Regions from separate parts of the Mesorhizobium loti R88b genome, predicted to be linked through region 3. Evidence: riboswitches for the same ligand, from Rfam matches in the RefSeq annotation. Region 3 holds a riboswitch; each other region holds the start of a gene.
The links. A riboswitch is a leader RNA that binds a small molecule or an ion and turns the genes downstream of it on or off. The one in region 3 is predicted to bind cobalamin.

Region 1 (2,905 bases), 1.1 Mb from region 3:
GATGATCGGGGGGCGCACAAAGCGCGAGCCATAGCTCTGCACCCAGCCGTGTTGCGTGAAGGCGAAGCCGCGGAGCTGCTCAGCGAAATATTGCACCATATCGTTGCGCTCGAATTCGCCGTGGACCAGCACGTCGAGTCCGATCTCTTCTTGCCAGCGAACGGCGGCTTCTATCTCTTTTTTCAGGAAGGCCTCATAGTCGACGTAACTCAGCTCGCCCTTGGCATGGGCTGCCCGCGCCTTGCGAACCTCGGCTGTTTGCGGGAAGGAGCCGATCGTCGTGGTGGGGAAGGATGGCAAGCCAAACGTGTCGCCCTGAAGCTTGGAGCGCACGTCGAATGCGCTCTTCCGGCGCGTCATGGCGACCTTGATGCTGGCGACCCGACCTTCGACGAGCGGATCATGCACCTTAGCGGATGTCGCGCGAGCGGCGGCAGCCTCAGCCGACGCCTCTAGTTCGGCGGCGACCGCGTCCCGGCCTTCGGCCAGCGCACGGGCGAGCACGACCAGCTCGTCGGTCTTTTGCGCCGCGAAGGCGAGCCACGATTTCACATCCGCATCGAGTGCCGTCTCCATGTCCAGGTCGATCGGCACATGCAGCATCGAGCAGGACGGGGCGATCTCCACGCGGTCCCGCGGCCAACCGGCGACGATCGGCTTGATGCGGTCAAGCATGGCAGGCAGGTTCGCGCGCCAGACGTTGCGGCCGTCGATCAGCCCGAGCGAGAGCACAAGGTCCTTCTGCGCGAGCCGGCCGACGGTCTCCAACTGCTCTGGAGCGCGCACGAGATCGACGTGCAGTCCCGCCACGGGCAGAGAAATCGCGGTCTCGAGATTGTCTCCCAGCGATCCGAAATAGGTAGCGACCATGATCTTCAACTCCGGTGCTGCTTTTGACAGCCGGCAGTAGGCGAATTGGAGCGCATCCCGTTCGTTGGGAACCAGATCGACCACGAGCGCCGGCTCATCGATCTGCACCCAATCGGCTCCCGCGAGCTTCAGCCTCCGCAGGAGCTCCTCGTAGACGGGCAGCAGCCGTGGCAGGAGCGCGATAGGGTTGAAACCTTCCTCAGGTGACTTCGCCAACTTGAGAAAGGTAACCGGTCCAAGCAGGACCGGGCGCGTGTGGATGCCGAGCGCCTTGGCCTCGAGGAAATGATCGACCGGTTTCGCCGACGAGAGGGCAAAGCTCTGATCGTCGGTAAGTTCCGGCACAATGTAGTGATAGTTGGTGTCGAACCATTTGGTCATTTCCATCGCGGCAAGGCCATGCCCGTTGGCCGCATGCTCGTCACCGGCATGTCCGCAATCAGCGGCCTGATCTTGGTTGCCGCGCGCCATGGCGAAATAGGTATCGAGTGGGACCTCGCCGTCAGTCCAGACGTATCGTGCCGGCACGGCGCCGACCATGGCGACGGTGTCGAGCACATGGTCATAAAGCGAGAAATCGTTGGACGGGATTTTCGACACGCCGCGATCGTGCTGCTCCCTCCAGCTGGCGGCGCGTAGCGCCTTCGCCGTCGCGAGCAGGTCGGCAGCGGGAGATTTTCCGGACCAGTAGCTTTCAAGCGCGAATTTCAGTTCCCGCCGTCGACCGATACGCGGCACGCCGAGCGTTGCCACAGGAATTTGTTGAGAGACAGTCATGCCATACCCCGATGGTTGGGGCGTGGGGACAAGGAACGCGCGAGCAGGCGGCACGAAGCCGGGCTACTGCGGCCACCGAGACACCCCGCCCGTGGACGTTGTTCGTCGTGGCAGGTCTCCTGGCTCGCGGGTCAAAGCCTCTGCCCGTCTTCCCGAGGCCGTTCGCCTCAGTGACACCAATGGGCTTGGCTCGCCGCTAACAGTTGCGGGGGCAGCGCCGGCATCGCACCGGCTTCCCTCTTAGCTCCGCTACGGCAGTGCCGCGCGGAGAACCACGACATGCGCACAATCACAGCAGCTTCGCTCCTTGTCAATACATATAACGAGATGTTTATGTGATGATGCGAATAGTGCCCTTGCGCTGATCGGTCTCTTTCGCCCAAAGCCGCTTACGATGCCGCCTCTTATCAGTGCAGGCTCGGAGAGATCCTTGTCCCCATCGGCGACGCCGGATCAGATCGAGGTCGCCGGGCTCAAGAGCGTAAAGTGGGGCGAGGCCGTCACGGTCCGCCGGGAATCCCGGTATTTGTTCCCCGCTCGGCTTTGCTCAGCGTGCTTGCGCACTCGCCCATCAGCACGCTGATAACATGTCCGGAAGCGGAAAGGAGAGGTGGCGCCTCAGGTCGGCGGACTGGGGCTGGGCCGCCAGCGTCTCGAACAACTGCGCGGGGATCGCCTCGACCTGCTGCGCGAGCAGCTTCACCCTGCGATTGCTGAAGGCCGGCGCCACGATCGTGCGTAACCGGGCATGCTCGCCCCCCTCGTGCGAGACCAGCCACCCCGGCGAACCGAGAATCACCGAATCCGGGGTGAATGCGGCACTCTCTAAGCGACGGAAGGGCGGAAGCTGACCGGCAGGCGCTGCGGGCAGCGAATGACGTAAGACGGCATGTAGACGACGTCCTCCGCAGCGATGGTCAGCGCCAGATCCTCCAGCCGCCCGAACAGCGCGGGGAAGGCGCAGCGCAATTCCAGGCGCGCCAGCGCAGCGCCCAGGCAGGAATGCGGCCCCTCGCCGAACGACAAATGCGGGTTGTGCCGCCGGGTGACATCGAATCTGTCGGCGCCAGGACCGAAGGCCTTTTCGTCCCCGTTCGCCGCATCGAACGCCATCAGGACGGCATCGCCGCGGCGGACCATGCATCCGTCGATCTCCACGTCCTGGGTGGCATAGCGGAACGGCAGATTGGCCGCTGAGCTGCCCCAGCGCAGGATCTCCTCGATCGCCTGTGACCACGGAACTTGGCCGCTGCGCACC
Region 2 (2,905 bases), 2.0 Mb from region 3:
CCAAGCTGCCGGGCAATGTCGAGGTCAAGCGCGGCTCGACATTGCGGCTGAGCGCCAATGCAGAGGATCTGCATATCTTCGACACCGACGGGCGGTCTTTCGCGCTGCATGAAGCGGAAGCAAAAGCGGCTTGAGACAGAAACCTGTCTGACAACAAAAAACGGCGGGCAAGGCCCGCCGTTCTTTTTGAATCTGCTTAGGCAGTTAGTGGCCGAAGAGGTTCCGGTCGCTGCCCTGAGGCGCCGACTTCTGTACGTCGCCCGACGAGTTGAGCAGCTTGTAGACGGGCGAGCCGTTTTCGCGGATCGAACCCGTACGCGAGTTGTCGACCGAAGTCGCAGCGGGCGGGTTCGCGCTATTGGCGTTGTAGTTGTCGCTGCCGGCAAAAGCGCTGCCCGAGAGAGCCAGAACGGCGGCGGCAGCAATGATGATCTTGTTCATTTCAAATCTCCTGAATTTTGCATTTCACCGGAGCGGCGGGGCAAACCCGCCGCCCAGGGAATCGGTTGTTAGTGGCCGAAGAGGTTGCGGTCGGCACCCTGGACAGGCGCCTGGGCAGCCGGCTGCGACTTGTCGATCGAGGCCGTGTACGAGCCGTCGGTCGCGGTGACAGCAGCCTGGTTGGCGCCATTGGACCCATAGTTGTCGCTGCCAGCGAAAGCGCTGCCGGAGATGGCCAGAACGGCGGCGGCAGCAAGGATGATCTTCTTCATTTCAAGTCTCCTGAATTCTTCCAGTTTCGCCAGGGCGGCGAGCCAAGCCCACCGCCTGCTGGTGATCGACAGTTAGTTGTTGCCGAAGAGGTTGTGGTCGGCACCCGTGACAGGCGTCTGAGCAGCCGGTTCCGACTTCTTGATCGAAGCGGTGTGCGAGCTGTCGACAGCGGCGGCTGCAGGGGCATTCGAACCGTAGTGGTCGCTACCAGCGAAGGCGCTGCCGGAAATGGCCAGAAGGGCGGCGGCAGTGAGAATGATCTTTTTCATTTTAAGTACTCCAGTATTTTTGCTGTCCGTCTAGCGGCGTGTCTTGGGAATGAAATCGCGTCGTTCGGACAGCCCCGATGTGGGTAAGCCGTCTGCCGGATTCCAATCACGAAGTTGTTCCGCCTGGGCCATGATTTTACATCTTGTAATTTTAATAAGCATGCCGACCATCTTGTTTTATGCATATGATACAGCTACTTAGATAAATTTCACGACCCACTCACCGAGTGTATCCGGGCGTCAGCGTTCACACCGTCCTGCACGCATTGTCAACAGAAACGAACCGTTCGGTTCGATTTTAGAAGTTGCTAATAGTCACTTTTCGATACCGTTGGCCTGTTTTCCCCGCGCCAGGAGCCGGACAAGAGACGATTCGAAACAGCACAGATTGCTGAACAAAACAGAATCTCAGCCGTTCAATCGCTGGCCGGAGCGTTTCGTCCGGCGTGTCGCGCCGCATGGATACGATGTCGCTTTCATGCCGATGTCGCGATCGCTGCCGTGATTAGATGACTGCATCTCAGGTGCCGCTTCGTGACCACGGAACGGAGAATTGGGAAGCCGGTCAGAATCCGGCGCTGCCCCCGCAACGGTGGTGGAGTTCAAGTCGCAACGGGAGACCACTGGGCGAAAGCCTGGGAAGGTGTCGCGATGGTCCGAAAGGACAACTCCAGAGCCCGGAAACCAGCCCGAGATTGTTGAACTCGACTGATCGCGGTGGGCGGTCAAGAGGCGGATGGTGCATGCCCGGCTTCCGCCGGCCTGCGTCCGGTCCTTCCTCCGTCACCACCAGTTCAGTCCTTGAAGTATGAGGACAGGACATGGATGCTCGCAACGACATGCTGAGGCTCTTGAACAGCCGCAGGGACGGGTTCTCGCTCGAACAACCCTTCTACACCGACCCGGACTACTTCAAGCTGGACATGGAGCTGATCTGGTATCGCGACTGGCTGTTCATCGGCCATGATTGCGAACTGCCGAAGCCCGGCAGCTTCATCACCGTGCAGATCGGCGACTATCCGGTCGTGCTGGTGCGCGACCAGCAGGGCAAGATCAACGCTTTCCACAATTCCTGCCGCCATCGCGGCAGCCGTGTCTGCAACACCGACAAGGGCACCGCCGCCAAACTGGTCTGCCCCTATCACCAGTGGACCTATGAGTTGGACGGCCGCCTGCTGTTCGCCCGCCAGATGGCCGACGGTTTCGACAAGAGCCAGTTCAGCCTGAAGCCGGTCGCCTGCGAAAGTGTCGCCGGCTACATCTTCATCTGTTTGGCAAAGGAGCCGGCCGACTTCGCGCCGATGCGGGCGATGATCGAACCCTATCTCAAGCCACACCGGCTGGGCGAGGCGAAGGTCGCCTTCGAGAGCACCATTGTCGAGAAGGGCAACTGGAAACTCGTCTGGGAAAACAACCGCGAATGCTACCATTGCGCCGGTAACCACCCGGAACTCTGCAAGACCTTCCCGGAAGCACCGACCGTGACCGGCGTGCAAGGCGCCGACAGCGATCCCGAAATGCTGGCGCACTGGGCGAAATGCGAGGCCGCCGGCCTGCCGAGCAAGTTCCGCATCGATCCAGCCGGACAATACCGCGCCACGCGCGCACGGCTGCTGCGCGATGCGGTCAGTTACACGATGACCGGCAAGCGCGCGGTGAAGAAGAACCTGTCCGACAGCGTCTCGGCCGACCGCATCGGCACCTTGATGCACTATCACTACCCGACGACGTGGAACCACATCCTCATCGACCATGCCGTTACTTTCCGCGTGCTGCCGATCAGCGCCACGGAAACCGCGGTGACGACCAAATGGCTGGTGCACAAGGATGCGGTCGAGGGCGTCGACTACGATCTTGCCGAGCTCACCCATGTCTGGACCGAGACCAACGACCAGGACCGCCGCATCGTCGAGGAAAACGCC
Region 3 (2,905 bases):
TTGTCTTTCGCATGATCGTCTATTTCGGCATCACGCTGGCCTACATCATGGCGACCGGCACCGGCGCCTCGGTCGGCTATGGCGTCGGCCATATCTCCACAGATCCAGATGGCCCATTGTCCTTTGCCCTGTGGGGCGGCGTGGTCGGTTTCGGCATCGTCTCGATCGCCGTCTACTGGATCCGCGAATACATCCTCTACGTCGTCAAGGCTGGCCATATCGCCGTCATGGTGCATCTGATTGATGGCCGGGATGTTCCCGACGGCCAGAACCAGATCGCCTATGCCAAGCAAGTTGTCACAGAGCGTTTCGCCGAGGCCAACATCCTTTTTGTCGTCGACCAGCTGGTTAAGGGCGCCATCCGTGCCATCACCGGCCTGCTCGGCGGCATCGCCGCTTTCCTGCCGATTCCGGGCCTGAGCGGCCTGGTCTCTTTCATCAACACCGTGATCCGCCTGTCGCTGACCTATGTTGACGAGATCATCCTCGGCTACAACATCCGCATCAACTCATCCTCGCCGTTTGAGACGGCGCGCCAAGGCGTCGTGCTCTATGCCCAGAACGGCAAGGTCATGGTCAAGAACGCCGTCTGGCTGGCGGTCATCATGTGGGGCGTGTCGTTCGTCATCTTCCTGCTGATGCTGGCCCCGGCCGCAGCCATTCTTTTCATGATGCCCGGGCAGCTTGCCGGCTGGGCCTTCGTCCTCGCCATCGTCTTTGCCTGGGCCTTCAAGGCTGCCTTCATTGAACCCTTCGCCATCGCCTGCCTGATGCAGGTCTATTTCAAGACCATCGAGGGCCAGGTGCCAGATCCGGCCTGGGACGCCCGGCTGGCCGAGGCGTCGTCGAAGTTCAGGGAACTCAAGGACAAGGCGCTCGCCTCCTTCGGCGGCTCGCGCTGGGGCACTGCGGGCGCGACGCGCTGATCAGCGCAAGGCGCCGGCGCAACAGCAACGGTGTTGAGATGTGCCACCGCTGACTTGAGTGGTGTCTCACCTTGCCCGCAAAAAATCTCGCTCATGATCAGTTCGGGCAGCGGCAAGCGCCGGCCCCAGCCATGCGTTTCAAGGTCCGGTCTCGGCGCGAACTCGGAGACACGGCCGACGCAGAGATAGGCAATCGGCGTCACGTGCTCGGGAATCGACAGCAGGCTTTTCAATGCCTGCGGCTCGATGATGCTGACCCAGCCGACACCGACGCCTTCGGCCCGCGCGGCCAGCCAGAAATTCTGCACCGCGCAGACCGTGCTGTAGAGATCCATCTCCGGATTGTGCGAGCGTCCGAGCGGCGAACCCTTCGAGCGTTCGCGATCACAAGTGATGCAGATGTTGAGCGCGCTTTCGCAGATGCCTTCCAGCTTGAGCTTGCGGTAGAGCGCCTGCCGCTCTGCCTCGATTTCAGACAGTTCCTGTTCGCGCGCGGCCAGGAACAAGTCACGCACCTTCTCTCGCCGTGCGGCATCGCGAATGACGATGAAGTTCCATGGCTGCATGAAGCCGACCGATGGCGCGTGATGGGCCGCAAGCAGCAGCCGCGCCAGCACCTCATCGTCGATCGCGGTTGGCAGGAAATGGCTGCGCACGTCGCGCCGTGTGAACATGGCGCGGTAGACCGCGTCACGCGCTGTCTGGTCGAATCCGTCGCCCATAGGAGCGGTCATGTGTTCCGGCATCGCGTGTCCCCTTGCGATTGCAATAGTTTGACATCGTCAGAGCGCACTTTGTGCGTCCAAGTGGACGCACGTTGCTCTGATGCCACCCGCCTGACCATGCGGATGACGATGCCTGCCAGGCCGGTCTTCTGGCTCGGGATCAACCCGCGTCCGGTGCCTTCCCGTCATCGACAGTGGCATTTACCGGCGCGGTCCCCCTCACAGCGTTGGGCACGCCACGGAGTTCAACCGTGTTCCCGATTCTCCCGCCAGAGCATTTGCAGCCAAGTGGAATCACTTGGCGTCGCAGAATGCGGCTAAATAAATAGACCGGCGGGCACCAGGCAGTGGCGGCGACCTTACGCCGAAGCGCCCGCGGCGCCAACCCCCGCGGCGACGCCAATGGACGCGGGCGTGATTTTCCCCAGCCATCAAGCCGCAACGCATGGCCATCGCGGCGCCGGGGCACTAGATAGGGAGCATGACAACCCGTCTCTACACGCACCCGATCTTCCTCGAACACCTCACGCCGCCCGGCCATCCCGAGCGGCCGGACCGCTTGCGCGCCATCGAGCGCGTCCTCGACGACGAGGCCTTTGCCGCACTCGACCGCGTCAAGGCGCCGGAGGGCGATGAGGCCACCATCCTCTATGCGCATCCAGCCGATTTCGTCGCCCGCGTGCGCGCCGCCATTCCTGACGAGGGCATCGCCCGCATCGACGCCGACACCACGGCCAGCCCGAAGAGCTGGCAAGCGGTGATCACCGCGATCGGCGCCGCCAATGCGGCCGTCGACGATGTCTTTTCGGGCCGCGCCGACAATGTCTTCGTCGCCGCCCGCCCGCCTGGCCACCACGCCGAAAAAAACACGGCGATGGGCTTCTGCTTCTTCAACACGGCGGCGATCGCTGCCCGCTATGCGCAGAAGAAGCATGGCGTCGAGCGTGTTGCCGTCGTCGACTGGGATGTGCATCACGGCAACGGCACGCAGGATATCTTCTGGGATGATCCGTCGGTGCTCTATTGCTCGACGCATCAGATGCCGCTTTATCCCGGCACCGGCGCGAAGAGCGAGACCGGAGCCGGCAACATCGTCAACGCGCCCTTGGCGCCACAGACCGGCAGCGAGGTGTTTCGCGATGCGTTCCTGTCGCGCGTGCTGCCGGCGCTCGACAATTTCGCGCCCGATCTGATCATCATTTCGGCCGGGTTTGACGCGCACCATCGCGATCCGCTGGCCGAGATCAATCTGAC
Region 4 (2,905 bases), 1.8 Mb from region 3:
CGAGCGCTTCTACGACCTGCCGGAACGCGTTCTGCCTCAGGCGATCCTCGACCTGCCGGTGCCGGCTGCAGAGGACGCGCACCGCGAATTGCTGCGCATCTCGGCCCGCGCCCACGGCATCGCGACATCAGGCGATTTGCGCGACTATTTTCGACTTTCGCCGGCCGACATGAAGGGGCGGTTGGAGGAATTGGTCGAGACCGGCGAGTTGATCCCGGTGCGCGTCGAAGGCTGGGACAAGCCGGCTTATCTTCACAAGGACGCCCGCCTGCCCCGGAAAATCGAGGCTCGTGCCTTGCTGGCGCCCTTCGACCCGGTCGTCTTCGAACGGTCGCGGTCGGAACGGCTCTTCAAGTTCCACTATCGCATCGAAATCTACACGCCCGCCGAAAAGCGCCAATACGGCTATTACGTCCTGCCCTTCCTGCTCGGCGACAAGATCGTGGCACGAGTCGACCTCAGGGCCGACCGACCGGGGAGCATTCTGCGCGTCCATGCCGCCTACCCCGAACTCGGCGCACCGCCTGAGACCGCTGCTCAGCTCTTCGAGGAATTGGAGCAGATGCAGGGCTGGCTTGGCCTTGAACGCATGGAAGTGACGCCTGCCGGCGATCTAGGCCCGGCGCTGCTGGATGCGTTCAACAGCCAGAGCCGCTCTTGACATCAGCCGCCGGCCGCAGACGTTTGAGGCGTTTTTGTCAGCCCAGGTTCAATGATGGCATCGCAACAAGTTCTCGACCTGATCCACGAAGCGCTTATCGCGCATGGGATCAAAGCCGTACGTGGACAGTACGACGTCCGGCTTGAACTGGAGGACCTGCGCTTCGAAGCCGAGATTTTCAACAGGGGGCAACAAGACTCTACCCACAGATTGGTCGTCGAGATCTACATCTTCTCGCCCCTGCTGGAGACTCAGCCAGCCATCGAATCGTTTGTCGGCATGGGCAGCACGCGCGAAGAAGCGACATTCCAGGCATTCGGAAAGTTCCTGATCGGCGTATTTCATGTGCTGATCGAGGGCCTCGCGCATCATGTCTGCGAGAACATGCAAGCCGAAATCGAGTTCTGGCGTCGGAATGATGCCGGTTGGAAGGTCTTTGGCGGACCTGTGATCACCCAGGCTGCGGCAGAATCCACGCTCAACCAAGCATATCCGGCGTTCTATGCCCGTTTGGAAAGACTGTTCGCGGCCAATGTTCGCCCCGGCAGTCATTTTGTGCGGATATTCCTGGCGAGCCATGACGGAGCAATGGTCGGTCACGAAGTTGTCCTGGACAACGAAACATGGCCGGAAGGCCAGGAGCTTCTCGTTGGCCAGGATTGGCATCACGGCGATGGCTACCAGGCAGTGCGCCAAGTCATTCTTGCGTTACCAGAAGAGAGACCGGTTGCGCTGAGCCGTTGGGCGCAGCTGGGCAAGAAAATCCTGCGGCGCTGAATACAGCTGGTTGGCGATCTCGCCTACCGCGCGTTGACACCGCCACCTGCAAAAGCCTAAATCCGGTCCAGACGGTCCCTTGCCCGCAACGGCAAGGGCTAAGAGGGAATGCGGTGCGGGATTTCGATCTCAAATCCGCGGCTGTCCCCGCAACTGTAAGCGAAGAGCCAAGGCCGAAAGCCACTGGGAGTTCCCGGGAAGGCGGCTATCCAAGGCGATGACCCGCGAGCCAGGAGACCTGCCGTCTGCGACAGAAGAATCCGATCGCCCGGCGGGTTTCCGGGCAAGGAGCCCGGCTTTTTGGACCAGAACAGCAGTTTTTCGGCTGGCACAGCGGACAATGCGTCCGGCGACAGTGAAGCCTTGGCCGGCGTCACCGTCATCGTCTGCGCCTCCTGCCGCAATGAGGCCGGCTCCGACGCGCATCCCCGCGCCGGCGAACTTTTGGCCGAAGATACGCGCCGCGCCGCAGCGGCCGACAATATCCGCGTCCGCACGGTCGAATGTCTCGGCAATTGCAAGCGCCGGCTCAGCGCCGCGATCCTGCGCGATGGCTGCTGGAGCTATGTCTTCGGCGACCTGACCTTGACCAGCGGCCCCGACCTTATCACCGGCGCAAAACTCTTCGCCACCTCGACCGACGGCCTCATCCCATGGCGCGGCCGGCCTGATTCCCTCAAGCGCGGCCTCGTGGCGCGTATTCCACCTCTCGACATGCTGAAGGACCAACCATGAGCGCTCCAAATCCGGCCGGCAATCTCTCCCGAGTACCCTGCACCGTTGTCACCGGCTTCCTCGGCGCCGGCAAGACCACGCTGGTCCGCCATCTCCTGGAAAACGCCGGCGGCAAGCGTATCGCGATCATCGTCAACGAGTTCGGCGACATCGGCATCGACGGCGAGATCCTGAAGGGCTGCGGCATCGACACCTGCCCGGAGGAAAACATAGTCGAACTGGCCAATGGCTGCATCTGCTGCACCGTCGCCGACGATTTCGTGCCGGCGCTGGACAAGATCCTGTCGCTGACGCCGAAAGTCGACCATATCCTGATCGAGACGTCCGGCCTGGCCCTGCCCAAGCCGCTTGTCCAGGCCTTCCAGTGGCCGTCGGTAAAGAGCCGCGTAACCGTCGACGGCGTCATCGCCGTGGTCGACGGCCCCGCGCTGGCCGAAGGCCGCGTCGCCAACGACATGGACGCCCTGCAGGCGCAGCGTGCTCAGGACGACAGCCTCGACCATGACGACCCGGTCGAGGAAGTGTTCGAGGATCAGATCGCCTGCGCCGACCTGATCATCCTGTCGAAGAGCGACCTGATGGACGCCGCCGGTTCGGCCCGCGCCAATGCCATCATCAATGAACATTCCGCCCGCGCGGTAAAAATCGTGCCGACATCGCATGGCAAGGTCGATCCCTCCGTGCTGCTCGGCCTCGGGCTCGCCGTCGAGGACGACATCGAGAACCGCAAGT

Region 1: it holds a riboswitch for cobalamin, as region 3 does, so the genes downstream of both, metE (5-methyltetrahydropteroyltriglutamate--homocysteine S-methyltransferase) here and bluB (5,6-dimethylbenzimidazole synthase) in region 3, are expected to answer to the same signal.
Region 2: it holds a riboswitch for cobalamin, as region 3 does, so the genes downstream of both, EB235_RS02105 (aromatic ring-hydroxylating oxygenase subunit alpha) here and bluB (5,6-dimethylbenzimidazole synthase) in region 3, are expected to answer to the same signal.
Region 4: it holds a riboswitch for cobalamin, as region 3 does, so the genes downstream of both, EB235_RS18515 (DUF1636 family protein) here and bluB (5,6-dimethylbenzimidazole synthase) in region 3, are expected to answer to the same signal.

The regions. Positions count from the first base shown of each region.
Region 1 covers NZ_CP033367.1:6,744,964-6,747,868, reverse strand. Annotated here, with positions in the region: gene metE (5-methyltetrahydropteroyltriglutamate--homocysteine S-methyltransferase) at 1-1,623, opposite strand, end outside; cobalamin riboswitch at 1,740-1,939, opposite strand; partial or broken gene EB235_RS32605 (cytochrome P450) at 2,231-2,506, opposite strand; gene EB235_RS32600 (cytochrome P450 family protein) at 2,473-2,905, opposite strand, start outside.
Region 2 covers NZ_CP033367.1:458,715-461,619, forward strand. Annotated here, with positions in the region: gene EB235_RS02085 (ABC transporter ATP-binding protein) at 1-134, shown strand, start outside; gene EB235_RS02090 (DUF680 domain-containing protein) at 205-441, opposite strand; gene EB235_RS02095 (DUF680 domain-containing protein) at 510-713, opposite strand; gene EB235_RS02100 (DUF680 domain-containing protein) at 786-983, opposite strand; cobalamin riboswitch at 1,489-1,690, shown strand; gene EB235_RS02105 (aromatic ring-hydroxylating oxygenase subunit alpha) at 1,805-2,905, shown strand, end outside.
Region 3 covers NZ_CP033367.1:5,646,130-5,649,034, reverse strand. Annotated here, with positions in the region: gene EB235_RS27710 (hypothetical protein) at 1-926, shown strand, start outside; partial or broken gene bluB (5,6-dimethylbenzimidazole synthase) at 1,091-1,600, opposite strand; cobalamin riboswitch at 1,774-1,954, opposite strand; gene EB235_RS27700 (histone deacetylase family protein) at 2,133-2,905, shown strand, end outside.
Region 4 covers NZ_CP033367.1:3,796,632-3,799,536, reverse strand. Annotated here, with positions in the region: gene EB235_RS18525 (winged helix-turn-helix domain-containing protein) at 1-661, shown strand, start outside; gene EB235_RS18520 (DUF6348 family protein) at 713-1,438, shown strand; cobalamin riboswitch at 1,494-1,698, shown strand; gene EB235_RS18515 (DUF1636 family protein) at 1,739-2,173, shown strand; gene cobW (cobalamin biosynthesis protein CobW) at 2,170-2,905, shown strand, end outside.